Linked DNA regions of Sagittula stellata E-37. The protein of the gene in region 1 interacts with the protein of each later gene in a pairwise test. Links are inferred from orthologs where the notes say so. Each region holds a gene or a part of one and is shown in the gene's direction. Other genes may lie near its edges.

What was found.
Region 2: the proteins of mtgA (region 1) and ABFK29_RS08055 interact in binary tests that used the Escherichia coli proteins (3 or more experiments, as listed by UniProt). The link is inferred for Sagittula stellata E-37 from one-to-one orthologs.

The regions. Positions count from the first base shown.
Region 1 is NZ_CP155729.1:4,116,782-4,127,789, reverse strand. What follows is about bases 117-3,069. They hold mtgA (monofunctional biosynthetic peptidoglycan transglycosylase), read left to right. Parts: upstream 117-1,193; coding sequence 1,194-1,946; downstream 1,947-3,069. Other genes in these bases: queG (tRNA epoxyqueuosine(34) reductase QueG), read left to right, coding at 2,786-3,069; ABFK29_RS19650 (glutathione S-transferase family protein), read left to right, coding at 2,048-2,713; ABFK29_RS19660 (putative quinol monooxygenase), read left to right, coding at 720-992; ABFK29_RS19665 (lipocalin-like domain-containing protein), read left to right, coding at 120-545. Outside these bases: more of queG, read left to right, coding at 3,070-3,841; peptide-methionine (R)-S-oxide reductase MsrB, read left to right, coding at 4,259-4,708; ABFK29_RS19635 (hypothetical protein), read left to right, coding at 4,705-5,112; peptide-methionine (S)-S-oxide reductase MsrA, read left to right, coding at 5,109-5,615; ABFK29_RS19625 (NADPH-dependent 2,4-dienoyl-CoA reductase), read left to right, coding at 6,046-8,070; cell envelope integrity protein CreD, read left to right, coding at 8,169-9,587; ABFK29_RS19615 (type 1 glutamine amidotransferase domain-containing protein), read left to right, coding at 9,690-10,250; ABFK29_RS19610 (LysR family transcriptional regulator), read left to right, coding at 10,440-11,008. UniProt on the Escherichia coli protein: Peptidoglycan polymerase that catalyzes glycan chain elongation from lipid-linked precursors. May play a role in peptidoglycan assembly during cell division in collaboration with other cell division proteins.
Region 2 is NZ_CP155729.1:1,676,017-1,680,867, forward strand. What follows is about bases 1-2,977. They hold ABFK29_RS08055 (peptidoglycan D,D-transpeptidase FtsI family protein), read left to right. Parts: upstream 1-579; coding sequence 580-2,376; downstream 2,377-2,977. Other genes in these bases: rsmH (16S rRNA (cytosine(1402)-N(4))-methyltransferase RsmH), read left to right, coding at 1-234; ftsL (cell division protein FtsL), read left to right, coding at 236-583; ABFK29_RS08060 (UDP-N-acetylmuramoyl-L-alanyl-D-glutamate--2,6-diaminopimelate ligase), read left to right, coding at 2,436-2,977. Outside these bases: more of ABFK29_RS08060, read left to right, coding at 2,978-3,926; ABFK29_RS08065 (UDP-N-acetylmuramoyl-tripeptide--D-alanyl-D-alanine ligase), read left to right, coding at 3,923-4,851. UniProt on the Escherichia coli protein: Essential cell division protein that catalyzes cross-linking of the peptidoglycan cell wall at the division septum. Required for localization of FtsN.

The DNA.
Region 1 (11,008 bases):
CGACCACGTCCGGGACGTCGGGAGCGTGTCCGGTGCCTAATGGCCCTCCGCCAACTGCGCTTGTCACGGGAGGGGTCAGCGGCCATGATCCGAGACAGCATTGGCCGAAGGAACAGCTCATGGCGGACGGTGAGGAATTGATCGGTTCGTGGCGGATGGACGCGTGGACCCGCACATCGGTGGCGACCGGAGAAACCACCGACGCCCTGGGACCTTCGCCCATAGGCTACATCGCATACCATCGCTGTGGGAGGATGATGGCATCCGTATTCCGTCGCGATCGTTTTCCGCCGACGTCACAGGCATGGACGGTGGAGGAGAAAGCCAAGCTGTTCGATGACATGCTGGCGTATGTCGCAACCTACCGTCTCGAAGGCAATCGGGTCATTCACGAGGTTGACGGTTCGTGGAACCCGAACTGGCAGGGGGCGCTGGACCGACCTTTCACGCTGGAAGGAGACCGGCTGGTCATCAGCGGCGCGCCCGGGATCGACCCGGCGACCGGGGAGGAAGTGATCTACCGAATGGAGTTCACCAAGGACTGAGCTACAGGAACGCCATGGATCGTCTTTCTGGCGGACGTGGGAGAACTGACGGTTTCCGGCCCCCAATAGGGGAAAACGGACGACCCGTCCCTGCCGTTTGTATGCGGCAACCTGAGTGGCCGACTTGGGGCGCGGCGTTTTTCATGGGCCGCGGACGTGCGTGGAGGAAGCGATATGATCGAACTGACGGGGCGTCTGCTGTGCGCCGACGCGGCAGAGGCAGAGCGGGTGCGGCAGGCGTTGCCCGCGCATGTGGCGCTGACCCGGGCGGAACCGGGTTGCCTGTCATTCGAGGTGGAGCCTGACGGCCCGCTTACCTGGCGAGTCGCCGAGCTGTTCACCGATTCCGACGCTTTCGAAGCCCATCAGAAACGTATGCGTGAAAGCGACTGGGGGCGCGCAACCGAAGGGATAAAGCGGGACTACGAAATACGCAAAACTGGTTGACGCAGGGTCAAAAACCTCTTTATCGCCACTTTTGCGCACGGCCCGGGCCACCTTCTCAAGCGATAGTGCATATGTGGGTAGACGGTTCCCTTTTGACGGTTACGAGTGATGTGCCTGGCCGGCTCGGCGGGCGTCGGAGCGTCCTTTGGGGCGCTCCTTTTTTGCTCTCGTTCCTGCCGCCCGTCGGTGTAGACAAGGGGCATGGCAAGACGGGCAAAAGCGGCGCGCAAGACGGACGCGCGGAAGACAAAGAGCGACAAGGCGCGCACGGCGGGCAAGCTTCCCCTGAAACGGAGGCTGCGCAGACTTGTGCTGCGGGGGGTGGTGTTGATGGCAGGACTGATGGTCGTGGCGGTGGCGCTGTTCAGCGTGGTCGACCCGCCGATGACGCACACCATGTGGGTGGAGCGGTCGCGGCTGGGCGGGCTGGAGCGCGACTGGGTCGACATGGACGACATCGCGCCGGTCATGGCGCGGTCCGCCGTGGCGGCGGAGGACGCCAACTTCTGCGAACATTGGGGCTTTGACATGGGCGCCATCCGGGCGGCGATCTCGGAAGGGGCGGCGCGCGGCGGGTCAACCATCAGCCAGCAGGTCGTCAAGAACGTGTACCTCTGGCAGGACCGATCATGGCTGCGCAAGGGGCTGGAAGCCGGCATGACCCCCATGGTGGAGGCCATGTGGTCGAAGCGGCGTATTCTTGAGGTCTATCTGAACGTGGCGGAATTCGGCGAGGGCGTCTTTGGCGTCGAGGCGGCCGCACAGCACTACTTCGGGGTGAGCGCGGACGCGTTGAGCGCGCGGCAGGCGGCGCTGCTGGCGGCGGTCCTGCCCAACCCGAAGGAGCGCAACGCAGGCCGGCCCTCGAACGCGGTCGACCGGCGGGCACGGTCGATCCGGGACGGCGCGGCGACGATTGCCGCCGACGGGCGCGACGACTGTTTCGAAGGATGAGCAGCGGGCCGGCGCCACTGCGCCGGGACGCGGGGAGGTGCTTGAATCCCGGTCGTCTTGACCTCTATTAGAGAGGGGCTCCCCGACCATACAGGACTTAAATGGCCAAGCTTTATCACGTTCCTCTTTCACCGTTCTGCCGCAAGGTGCGGTTGAGCCTCGCCGAGAAGAAGATCGAATGCGAGCTGGTGGAGGAACGCTACTGGGAGCAGGACCCGGACTTCCTGCGCCGCAACCCGGCGGCCAAGGTTCCGGTGATCCGGATCGACGGTAAGACGATGGCGGAGTCGGCCGCGATCTGCGAATGGATCGAGGAGAAGTATCCCGAACCGTCGCTGATGCCGCGCTCGGCCGATGCGCGTTACGAGGTGCGCCGGTTGGTGGGCTGGTTCGACGACAAGTTCCACCACGAGGTCACGTCGAAGCTGCTGTACGAGCGGGTGAACAAGAAGTTGATGAAGGCCGGTTTCCCGGACAGCGGCAACGTGAAGTCGGGCGCCAAGGCGGTCAAGTACCACCTCGATTACATGGCGTGGCTGCTGGACCACCGCCGCTGGCTGGCGGGAGATTCGATGACGCTGGCCGATTTCGCCGCTGCCGCGCATCTGTCGTCGCTGGACTACATCTCGGACGTGGACTGGAACCGGTCGTCGGTGGTCAAGGACTGGTACGCGAAGATCAAGTCGCGCCCCGCCTTCCGGTCGATCCTTGCCGACCAGGTGCCGGGTTTCCCGCCGCCCGCCCACTACGCCGACCTCGATTTCTGAGGCCGGTGGCCGGACGCTGATCGCCGGCGATGGCGCGCAGGGCACTTCGGGCAGAGAGGAACGGGGGGTCGCGTGCAGGATCTGACGGCAGCGCTGAAACGGCAGGCGGCAGAGGTCGGGTTTTCCGAGTGCCGTGTCGCCCGCGTGGCCGACCTGCCGGAGGTGATGTCGCGCCTTCAGGCCTTTGTCGACGCGGGCTATCACGGGCAGATGGGCTGGCTGGCGGAGCGGATGCACTGGCGCGGCGATCCCGCAGCGCTCTGGCCCGAGGCGCGGTCGGTCGTCATGCTGGCAGAGGACTACGGTCCGGATGAGGACCCGCTGGCGGTTCTGCAACAACCCGACTGCGGTGCGGTCAGCGTCTACGCCCGGCATCGCGACTATCACGACGTGGTCAAGAAGCGGCTCAAGCGGCTGGGCCGTTGGCTGATCGAGTCGGCGGAAGCGGAGGGCACGACAGGGCCGGAGATCAAGGTCTTCGTCGACACCGCGCCGGTGATGGAGAAACCGCTGGGGCAGGCCGCCGGTCTGGGCTGGCAGGGCAAGCACACCAACCTCGTGTCGCGCCGGCTGGGATCCTGGTTCTTCCTCGGCTGCATCTTCACCACGCTCGACCTGTCGCCGGACGGGGCGGAGGTGGATCACTGCGGGTCGTGCCGCCGTTGCCTTGACGTCTGCCCGACCGATGCTTTCCCCGCGCCCTACAAGCTGGATGCGCGGCGCTGCATTTCCTACCTCACGATCGAACACAAGGGCCCGGTGGACGAGGCGCTGCGTCCCGGGCTGGGCAACCGCATCTACGGCTGCGACGACTGCCTTGCGGTCTGCCCGTGGAACAAGTTCGCGGGCGTCGCGCAGGAGGTGAAGTACCACGCCCGCGACGACCTGCTTGCCCCGCCGCTGGCCGATCTGGCGGCGCTGGACGACGCGGGGTTCCGGGCGCGGTTCTCCGGCTCTCCGATCAAGCGCATCGGGCGCGACCGCATGGTGCGCAACGTGATGTACGCCGTGGGGAACTCCGGCCGGGCCGCGCTGGAGCCGGTGGCCCAACGGCTGTGCGACGATCCGGACCCGGGCGTGCAGGACGCGGCCCGCTGGGCGGTGAAGCGCCTGCGTGGCAGTGGCTGACGGGGCGCGGCAGTTCGGTCACATTTTCCGGTTTGCCGCAAAAAACAGTGAACGCCACGGCAATGTGACTCTTGCGCGAGCGTTCATTCCGTGATGGAGTCCGATTTGCCGAGTGGGGGACGTGCTGCCAATACGCATTCACTCGAAATGTACAGGTTCCCGCGAAAGCGGGGCTTCGGAACGATGCGCCGCAAGCCGTTGATGTCCGGAGGGGTATTGACGGGCGCAGAGCTGCCATCTCCGCGCCCGAGGCGACTTGCGTGTTCTTGGGAGAAAGCGTTGTCACCCGCCTGTTTCATGACAGGTGAACCTTTTTGGCGCAAGGCTGCCCACATTCATGTGTACGATGTTTCGGCGGGGCTTTGCTTATTCGCAACAGGCCCCATCTTCCGTTGCAGACTGCACAGGAGGACGCAGATGCCAAAATATGAACGCAGACCGGATGTTATCGCCACGTTGACGCCAGAGCAGTACCGCGTCACGCAGCAAAGCGGTACGGAGCGTCCGGGCACCGGGGAATACCTCTCCAACAAGGAGCCCGGCATTTATGTCGACGTGGTTTCCGGAGAGCCGCTGTTCGCCAGCGCCTCGAAGTACGAATCGGGCTGCGGCTGGCCCAGCTTCGTGAAACCCATCGAACCCGACAACGTCGTCGAATTGCGCGACACCACCCACGGCATGATCCGGACTGAGGTCCGTTCCCGCCATGGCGACAGCCATCTGGGGCATGTCTTTCCCGACGGGCCCATGGATCGGGGCGGGCTGCGCTACTGCATCAACTCGGCCTCGCTGCGCTTCGTCCACCGCGACGACATGGAGGCCGAGGGCTACGGCGACTACATTGACCAGGTGGAGCAACCGGGATGAACACTGACCTTTCGGGGCAACGGGCAGAGCTTTATGCTCTGCTCGACAAGGAGGCGCCGGAAATCGTTTCGCGCCGCTCCGGATGGGAGCGTGTGGTCCCGCTGGCCGACGGCGCAGTTGTCCTTGTGCTGTCGTTGTCGCAGGACAAGGCTTCGGTCTACGTCAAACCGGAGGGCCCGGACGGCGCGCGTCTGTTGCGTGACCACCAAGACACTTTGGCACGCCGTCTGAAAGTTACACCGGGGCATGGCAGCGGGCAGGCTGAAAAGGGCTACTGGTATCGCAAGGACAACCCCAAGGCCTGCTTCACGATCCGCAGGCAGTGGCCCGAGGCAATCCGCTGGTTTCGGGCGCAACACGCAACATATTATAAGGCATTCGCCGAACTGGAGGACATCCGATGACCGAACGTGCCGTACTGGCGGGGGGCTGCTTCTGGGGTATGCAGGACCTGATCCGCAAGCTGCCGGGGGTGGAAAAGACCCGCGTGGGCTATACCGGGGGGGACGTGCCGAACGCGACCTACCGCAACCACGGGACACATGCGGAGGGGATTGAGATCCTCTTCGATCCGGAGAAGACGAGCTACCGGCGCCTGCTGGAGTTCTTCTTCCAGATCCACGATCCCACCACGCCGAACCGGCAGGGCAACGACCGGGGCATGTCCTACCGGTCGGCCATCTACTACGTGAACGAAGCGCAACGCGACGAGGCGCTTGAGACGATCCGCGACGTCGATGCCTCCGGGCTGTGGCCCGGCAAGGTGGTGACGGAGGTGGAGCCGGTGGGCGATTTCTGGGAAGCCGAGCCCGAGCACCAGGATTACCTGCAGCGCATCCCGCACGGCTACACCTGCCATTACGTGCGCCCGGGCTGGGTTCTGCCCCGGCGCGATGCGGCGGAATAGGGTTGGACGGGAACCGCTAACAGGGGCGGCGCGCCGGGGGACGGTGCGCCGCCTTTTTCGTGTCCGCGAGAGGGGGGGGGCGCTGCCCCCGCCCCTGCGGGGCTCCCCCGAGGTATTTTGCACCAAGATGAAGGGAGCCGGTCCGCCTTCGGCTGCCGTGGCGCGGCGCGGTCGGGAGGGAGATCCGCGCCGGAGAAACGCAAGGGAGAGCGGACCCCTGGGATGCTTTCGGGCGCGAAGCCAGGACGGCTGACGGGGGCGGTCGTCTTCGCGGCCCATCTCCCGGGATGACACGCGCACTTCATGCGGGCGCGGGCCGTCGTCGCCGGGCTGCCTTTGCGACACATCCCGTCCCGCCCATGACGTCACGTTGACGTGGACGCCGGGCGGGTCATGGTGTGTGGTGCCAGCCAAAGAGGGAGGTCCACACATGACGTCATATCCGCACCTGCTGCGCCCGCTCGACCTTGGGCATGTCACGCTGAGGAACCGCGTGCTGATGGGGTCGATGCACACCAACCTCGAAGAGCGGGGCGACTGGAACCGGGTGGCGGAGTTCTACGCGACCCGGGCGCGGGGCGGCGTCGGGCTGATGGTGACGGGCGGCATGGCGCCCAACAACGAGGGCGGCGTCTTTCCCGGCGCGGCGGGTCTTTACACCCCTCAGGACATCGCCAACCACCGCATCGTCACTGACCGCGTGCACGAGGCGGGCGGGCGGATCGCCATGCAGATCCTACATGCGGGCCGCTATGCCTACGGTCCCGATTGCGTGGCGCCCAGCCCGGTGAAGTCCCCGATCAGCCCCTTCCCGCCGAAGGAGCTGGACGAGGAAGGGATCGAGAAGCAGATCGGCGACATCGCCACCGCCGCCGCGCGTGCCCGCGAGGCGGGCTATGACGGCGTGGAGGTCATGGGCTCGGAAGGGTATTTCCTGAACCAGTTCCTCGTGACCCACACCAACAAGCGCACCGACCGCTGGGGCGGGTCTTACGAGAACCGGATGCGGCTGCCGGTGGAGGTGGTGAAGCGCGTGCGCGCGGCGGTGGGCGCGGACTTCATCCTGATCTACCGGCTGTCGATGATCGACCTCGTCCCCAACGGTTCGACCCATGAGGAGGTCGTGCAGCTTGCTCAGGCGGTGGAGGCGGCGGGCGCGTCGATCATCAACACCGGCATCGGCTGGCACGAGGCGCGGGTGCCGACCATCGCCACGTCGGTGCCGCGCCGGGCTTTCGCCTGGGTCACGCAAAAGCTGATGGGCAAGGTCGGCGTGCCGCTGATCTGTTCGAACCGGATCAACACGCCGGAGGTGGCGGAAGAGGTGCTGGCGGAGGGCTGCGCCGACATGGTGTCGCTGGCGCGGCCATTCCTCGCCGATCCGGACTTCGTCGCCAAGGCGGTGGCCGGGCGGCCGGAGTTGATCGCGCCCTGCATCGCCTGCAACCAGGCCTGCCTCGACCACACATTCGCGGGCAAGGTGTCGTCCTGTCTGGTGAACCCGAAGGCCGGGTTCGAGACGGAGCTGGTGGTCGCCCCCGCCGAGATCACGAAGACCGTGGCTGTGGTGGGCGCGGGACCAGCGGGCATGTCGGCGGCGATCACCTGCGCCGAGCGCGGCCATTCCGTCACGCTGTTCGATGCGGCGGCGGAGATCGGCGGGCAGTTGAACATGGCCAAGGTCATCCCCGGCAAGGAAGAGTTCCACGGGCTGGTCGACTGGTTCCGCGCGATGCTGGTCGACAAGGGCGTGACGCTGGCGCTGGGGCGGCGCGTGGGGGCGGAGGACGTGGCGGACTTCGACGAGATCATCGTCGCCACCGGCGTCACCCCGCGCGATCCGCAGATCCCCGGGCAGGATCATCCTTCGGTGCTGGGCTACATCGACGTGCTGCGTCACGGCGCGGAGGCGGGCAAGAGGGTCGCCGTGATCGGCGCCGGGGGCATCGGTTTCGACGTGTCGGAGTTCCTCGTGACCGGGGACAGCCCGACCGAAAGCCTGCCGGACTGGATGCGGGAATGGGGCGTGACCGATCCCGCCGAGGCGCGGTCCGGCCTTTCGCCCGAGGGGCCGCAGCCCGACGCGCCGGTGCGCGAGGTGGTGATGCTGCAACGCAAGTCCGAGAAGCCTGGCAAGAGGCTGGGCAAGACGACGGGCTGGATCCACCGCGCGGGGCTGCAGATGAAGGCGGTCGAGATGAAGGCGGGCGTCAATTACGAGCGCATCGACGACGCTGGCCTGCACATCTCCCATGGCGAGGCGCGCGAACGGCCCGAGGTCATCGCCTGCGACACGGTTGTGCTGTGCGCGGGACAGGTCAGCGCGCGCGGCCTGGCCGATGCGCTTGAGGCGGTGGGCCGGACCTGCCATGTGATCGGCGGGGCGGACGTGGCTGCGGAACTGGACGCCAAGCGTGCCATCGACCAGGGGGTGCGGCTGGCGGCGACGCTCTGACCGGGCACAGGCCTGCACAGGTCCTGCAGAAATGACAGGGCGCGCCTGCACACGGGGCGCGCCATTGTGGCCAAAGTCATTTATCGGAGGACATTGCCATGCTCAGATCATCGGGGCGACGGTTCCTGATCGTCGGCCTTCTCACCCTTCTCATGTTCATCCCCCTGTTCTTCGCGGCGGAGGTCATCGATTCCCGGAAGTCCTATTCTGAGGCGACGATCGACAGCGTCGGCGAGGAGTGGGGTGGCCGTCAGTACGTCTATGGCCCGCAGCTTGTCATCCCGGTGGAGACCACCGTGACGCGGGTGGCGTCGCGGCCGAAGATCGACCCGGAGACAGGTGTGGTGCAGACCGACCCGGAGACCGGCGATGACCTGTTCGAGCGGTTCCGGGAGACCGTGCAGGAGGCAAGCGCGCCGGTGCACCTGCTGCCCGAGGCCTTCGACGTCGACATCGCGACGCAGACGCAGGAACGGCGGCGCGGGATCTTCCGGGTGCCGGTCTATACGGCACAGGTCGATGCCGGTTTCGATTTCGACACCGCCGCGGCAGAGCGCCTGATCGGCCCCGACCAGCGGCTGCGCTGGGATCGGGCAGAGGTCTGGTTCGGCGTCTACAACAACCGGTCCCTGCGCGGCGAAGCGCGGCTGGAAGAGGGTGGCGAAGCGCTGCCGCTGGAACCCATGTCGCAGCGCTCTGGCGTGAAGGCGCTGGTCGGCGACCCGAGGGCGCGGGACCGCTACGACATGCGCCTCGGGATGAACGGCGCGCAGCTCATGATGGTGTCGCCGGTGGGGCGCACCTCTCGTGTCACGATGACCAGCGACTGGCCGCATCCGTCGTTCACCGGCGCCTTCCTTCCGGATGGGTCCACCGTGACCGAGGACGGCTTTACCGCCGAATGGACGATCCCGCATCTGGCGCGGTCGATGCCGCAGGCCGGGCTGGACGATCCCGACGACGCGGCGCGCCGCACCACCTTCGGGGTGGAATACCTGACGCCCAACGACTTCTACCAGAAAGCCTATCGGGCGGCGCGCTACGGCATCCTGTTCATCGCGCTGACCTTCCTGACGATCCTGTTGACCGAACGCGGCACCGGGCGGCCCGCGCACCCCGTGCAGTACATTCTGGCCGGTCTGGCGCAGACGACCTTCGTTTTGCTGATGGTATCCTACGCCGAACACCTGGGCTTTGCGCTGGCCTACGCGCTGTCGAGCGCGGCGGTGATCGGTCTGCTGACGCTGTTCGGGGTCGTGGCACTGAACCTGGGCCGCCGCGCCCTGGTGCTGGGCGCGATGCTGGTGGTGGTTTACGGGGTGCTCTACCTGATCCTGCGCTCGGCGGATTACGCCCTGCTGGCGGGCTCGACGCTGGCCTTCCTCGCGCTGGCGCTGACCATGATCGTCACCCGCAACGAGGACTGGTACGGCCCCGACGCGGGCAAGCCGAAACAGCGCCGGCCCTTCCTGGGCACCACGTCCGAGGCGCCGCCGCCTCCCGCCACGGAAGGCTGATCCGGGGACCCCGCGCAGGAACTCTGCGCGGGGTCTGTCCGTTTATCTGTCAGAGCGCGACACGCAACGCCGCGCATATGAAACACACGACAGGAGGCTCCCATGCCGAATATCGCAGAAGCAAAAGTACTGATCATCTCCACGCACGGTTTCGAGCAATCGGAACTGGAATTCCCCCGCGACCAGCTGCGCGCCAAGGGTGCCGAGGTGCATGTCGCCACGCTCGACGGCAAGGCGATCAAGGGCTGGGAAGGCTCCGACTGGGGCCGCGAGGCCGAGGCCGACCTGAAGATTGAGGATGCCAACCCGCATGACTACGACGCGCTTGTCATCCCCGGCGGCCAGATCAATCCCGATCTGCTGCGCGTCGAGGAGCCGGTTCTGGCACTGGTGCGTACGTTCCACGACCAGGGCAAAGTTGTCGCCGCGGTCTGCCACGCGCCTTGGGTCCTGATCGAGGCAGGCATCGTCGCCGGTCGCCGGATGACCTGCTACACCTCGATCCGCACGGACCTCGAGAACGCCGGCGCCAAGGTGATGGACACGTCGGTCGTGGCCGACAACGGCATCGTCACCAGCCGCCAGCCCGACGACCTGAAGGACTTCGTGTCGAAGATCGTCGAGGAGATCGAGGAAGGCACCCACGGTCGCAAAGCCGCCTGATCCGACCTTCATGACCTGAACGAAACCCCCGGCCCGCGCGTCGGGGGTTTTCGTTTGCCGGCTCGGTTAAGCCGTTTCCTCTCGTTCGCCAGTCAGGGCAGAAACCGCTTTATTGTCTTTACCGCGCCCCATTTCGGCCCCTGTTCGCCTGCATAAACAACAGGAACGAGATTGGACGAGGAGACGAGAATGGATCGTCTGACCGAAATGGAAGCATTCGCCACGGTGGTGGACCAGGGAGGGTTCACCGATGCGGCAAAGAAGATGGGTATTTCCAAGTCGGCCGTGTCCAAGCACGTATCGAGTTTGGAAGCGCGTCTTGGCGCCCGCCTTCTGAACCGGACGACACGGCGGGTTTCCCCGACGGAAATCGGGCTGGCGTATTACGACCGCGCCCGTCGCGTCCTGAACGACGCGGGAGAGGCCGACGCGCTTGTCACCTCGATGCAGTCGGCGCCCTCCGGCCTGTTGCGGATCAGCGTGGCGACCGATTTCGGGGTGAACCACCTGAGCCCCGTGCTGGGTGAATTTCTGGCCGAATTCCCGGACATCACCGTGAACATGGTGTTGAACAACCGCTACGTCGAACTCATCTCCGAAGGCTTCGACATGGCCGTGCGCATCGGCGAGCTGGAGGACAGCACCCTGCGTGCGCGCAAGCTGACCGAGACGACGAAGCGCATGATCGCCTCGCCCTCCTATTTCCAGAAATACGGGCGACCTTCGCGGATCGACGACCTGAACGAACATAAGCTGCT
Region 2 (4,851 bases), 2.4 Mb from region 1 along the record:
GACAGGAAACGCCACGTCAACCGGTATGCCACCGAGACGCCCGAGGCCGAGGCGCCGTTCGAGATCGTCACGCGCAAGGCCGTCGGACCGGACAAGGACGAGCTGACCGCGAACCCGCGCGCACGGTCAGCCAAGCTTCGCGTGGCGCGCCGCACCGACCTGCCCGCCGAGGCGGTCGCCGCGGACGAGATTGCCATGCCCATGCTCAAAGCGACTACAAAGGGGAAAAACTGATATGCGCACGCTGTTGTTCATCCTTTCGGCGCTGGCGGTGATCGGCTCGGGCTACTGGGCCTACCGCGAGAACTACCAGACGCAGGACGAGCTGGACCACGTCGCCGGACTGCGCCGCGAAATCGGCGCGGCGCGCGAACGGCTGTCGATCCTGAGGGCGGAGTGGGCCTATCTCAACCGCCCCGACCGTTTGCGCGACCTGGCCGAGATGAACTTCGACAAGCTGCAGCTTCTGTCCCTGCGTCCCGACCAGTTCGGGCTGATCGTGCAGGTGGCCTATCCGCTGCCGCCGGAGCTGACCCTGGACGGGGTCGAGGAAGTCACCACGAGGGGAGCGACCAACCCATGACACGCGTGCCGTTGCGCCCGTTGGCGCGCATTCTCGAAGCCCGTCGCAAGGGCGAGAACCCGGACGCCATCGAGAAGGAAAACCGCCGCATCCGCCACGAGGCGATGCGCGACAGGATGCGCCTGCGCGCCGAGGGCCGGCTGCTGGTGCTGGCGATGATGTTCTTCTGTGCCTACGGGGTGATCGGGGCGCGCATGGGCATGTTGTCGGCCTCCGAACCCGAAGAGCCGCGGGCCCAGACCTCGGGCGCCTCGATCATCGCCAGCCGCGCCGACATCGTGGACCGCCACGGGCGTATCCTTGCGACCAACATGTCGACGCATTCGCTTTATGCGCACCCCAACCAGATGATCGACCCGGAGCGCGCGGCATTGCGGTTGGCCGAGATCTTCCCGGATCTCGACGGCGAGAAGCTGGCCAAGCGGTTCATGGACCCCAAGCGCAAGTTCCTGTGGGTGAAGAAGAAACTGAGCCCCGAGCAGATGCAGGCCGTGCATGACATCGGTGAGCCGGGGCTGCTGTTCGGTCCGCGCGAGATGCGGCTTTATCCCAACGGCGCACTGGCATCGCACGTTCTGGGCGGTGCCTCCTTCGGGGCAGAGGGTGTGCATTCCGCAGAGGTGATCGGCACCGCGGGGATCGAGAAGTTCTTTGACAAGGACCTGCGCGATCCCGCCCGCGAGGGTGTGCCGCTGACCCTGTCCATCGACCTGACGGTTCAGGCGGCGGCAGAGGAAGTGCTGAACGCGGGTATGAAACTGATGAACGCCAGGGGCGCGGCCTCTGTCCTTCTGGATGTGCACACCGGAGAGGTGCTGGCCATCGTGTCGCTGCCGGATTTCGACCCGAACGACCGTCCGCGCCCGCCGACCGAAGGCAGCCCGTCCGACTCGCCGCTGTTCAACCGTGCGGTACAGGGCGTGTACGAGCTGGGCTCGACCTTCAAGATCTTCGCCGCCGCGCAGGCCATGCAGCTTGGGCTGGTCAATTCGAGCACGGTGATCGACACCTCGCCGCCCTTCAAGGTCGGGGGCCACCGGATCGGCGAGTTCCAGAACCACAACTACGGCAAGCTGTCGGTCGAGAAGATCATCGTGAAGTCCTCGAACCGGGGCACGGGCAAGCTGGCGCTGGCCATCGGCCCGACCCGCCAGCAGGACTTCCTGAAGGCTTTGGGCCTGTTCGACGCGACGCCGCTGGAGATCGTCGAGGCCTCCGGGGGCAAGCCGCTCTGGCCGTCGCGCTGGACCGATCTTTCGGCGGTGACGATTTCTTACGGGCACGGGATTTCCACGACACCGCTGCACCTTGCGGCCGGATACGCGGCCATCGCCAACGGCGGTCACATCGTGAAACCGACGCTGCTGAAGCAGTCCGGCCCGCGTTACCAGGATGTGATCCTGCGCGAGGATGTGGCCCATGATGCGCTGCACATGCTGCGGCAGGTTGTGGCCAGCGAGGACGGCACGGCCTCCTTCGCGGAGGTGCCCGGCTACCACGTGGGCGGCAAGACCGGCACGGCGGACAAACCGAAGGAGCGCGGGGGCGGTTACTACAAGGACAAGGTCATCGCGACCTTCGCCTCGATCTTCCCGGCAAACGATCCGAAATACGTGCTGGTGGTGACGCTGGACGAACCGGTGGAGACCTCGGGCGCCAAGCCGCGCCGCACCGCGGGCTGGACGGCAGTGCCGGTCGCGGCCGAGATGATCGGCAGGATCGCGCCGCTGTTGGGCTTGCGTCCGGACTATGAAACGGGGCAATTGGACATGAGCATGAATGCCTCGGACTAGGGATCTGGCCGCCGCCGGGGCAGGGGGAAATGTGCCAGCGAAAAGCCGGGAAATCTAAGATGTCGTCTGACGGGACAGTGGTGAAAAGCCTGAGGGATCTGGGCCTGACGGCCCGGGGCGGGCGCGACGTCAAGGTCACCGACCTTGCTGTCGACAGCCGCGATGTGCGGGAAGGTTACCTGTTCGCCGCCCTGCCGGGCACGCGCGTCCACGGGGCCGAATTCATCCAGTACGCGCTGCGGATGGGCGCGGGGGCGGTGCTGACGGATGCCGCCGGGGCGAAGATCGCCGCGGATGTGCTGGGCGGTGCCGACGCGGCGCTGATCGTGGCCGAAGATCCGCGCCAGGCGCTGGCCTATACATCCGCCCTGTGGTTCGGCGCGCAGCCCGAGACCATGGTGGCGGTGACCGGGACCAACGGCAAGACGTCCGTGGCGACCTTCACGCGTCAGATCTGGCAGGAGCTGGGATTGCGCGCGGTCAACTTGGGCACCACGGGGGTCGAGGGCGACTGGACCGCGCCGCTGAAACACACCACGCCGGAGCCAATCACCTTGCACCGGATGCTGGCCGGTGCGGCGGAGTCGGGCGTGACCCACGCCGCGATGGAGGCCTCGTCCCACGGCTTGTCGCAGCGGCGGCTCGACGGGGTGCAACTGATGGCGGCGGGGTTCACGAACTTCACGCAGGATCACCTCGACTATCACGCGAGCTTCGAGGACTACTTTGCCGCAAAGGCGGGGCTTTTCGCCCGTGTCCTTCCGGAGGACGGGGTGGCCGTCATCAACATCGACGATCCGCGCGGCGTCGACATGGTGGCGATTGCGCGGGCGCGCGGGCAGGAGGTGCTGACCGTGGGCCGCGAAGCTGCGGACATCTGTCTGGAGGCGCAGCGCTTCGACGCCACGGGCCAGGAGATCCGGCTGAGTTTCGAGGGCGAAGTGCGTCAGGAGCGGCTTGGCCTGATCGGCGGTTTCCAGGCCGACAACGTCCTGCTGGCGGCGGGGCTGGTCATCGCCTGCGGCGGCGACCCGGACGACGTCTTCGATGTGTTGCCGATGCTTGGCACGGTGCGCGGGCGCATGCAGCTTGCCGCGATGCGCGACAATGGCGCGGCGGTCTTCGTCGACTATGCCCATACGCCGGATGCGGTGGCGACGGCCATCAAGGCGCTGCGCCCGCATGTCATGGGACGGCTCGTGGCCATTGTCGGGGCCGGCGGCGACCGGGACAAGGGCAAGCGGCTCCTGATGGGTCAGGCGGCGGCAGAGTTCGCCGACAGCGTGATCGTGACGGACGACAACCCGCGCTCGGAGGACCCGGCGTCGATCCGCGCCATGGTCATGGAGGGCGCCCCGGAGGCGCTGGAAGTGGGCGACCGGGCAGAAGCGATCCTGCGCGGCGTCGACGCCCTCGGGCCGGGGGATGCCCTGCTCATTTGCGGCAAGGGGCATGAAAGCGGGCAGATCGTGGGTGACACGGTCTTTCCCTTCGACGACGCGGAGCAGGCCAGCGTTGCCGTGTCGGCATTGGACGGAAAGGGCCTGTGATGCTCTGGACGGCGGCAGAGGCGGCGGCGGCCACCGGCGGACGCGTGGCGTCAGACTGGGTGGCGTCGGGCGTGTCGATCGACACGCGCAGCATCGCACCCGGTGATCTGTTCGTGGCGCTGAAGGCGGCGCGGGACGGGCATGACTTCGTCGCTCAGGCGCTTGAGAAAGGCGCGGCTGCGGCGCTGGTCAGCCGCATTCCCGAGGGTGTGGACAACTCTGAAAAGCTGTTGCTGGTCGATGACGTGCAGACCGGACTTGAAGCGTTGGGCGAAGCAGCCCGCGCGCGGTTCGGCGGGCGTGTCGTGGCAGTGACCGGATCGGTGGGGAAGACCTCTACCAAGGAGATGCTGCGCACGGTGCTGTCGGAGCAGGGCACGGTCCACGCGGCCGAGAAATCCTACAACAACCACTGGGGCGTGCCGCTGACGCTGGCGCGGATGCCGAAGGACGCCGATTTCGCGGTGATCGAGATCGGCATGAACCATCCCGGAGAAATCGCACCGCTGGCCCGCATGGCCCGGCCGCATGTCGCGATGGTCACCATCGTCGCGCCCGCGCACCTTGCCGCCTTCGAGAACCTCGAAGGCATCGCGCGGGAAAAGGCGTCGATCTTCGAGGGGCTGGAGCCGGACGGAATCGCGATCTACAACGGCGATCTGGCGGTCAGCGGCATCCTGCGCGACAAGGCCGCCGAGACTGCACGGAAGTCGATCTCCTTCGGCGAAACGGCGGGCACGCATCACCGCCTGACCTCGGTCCAGGTCATGGACGCCTGCACCGTGGCAACGGGCCGGGCGTGGCGCGTTCCACTGTTGTTCAAGGTGATGGTGCCGGGGCGGCACTTCGCGATGAACGCGATGGGTGTGATGGCGGTGATCTCGGCACTGCGGCTCGACCGGGCACTGGCGGTCAACGCCCTGGC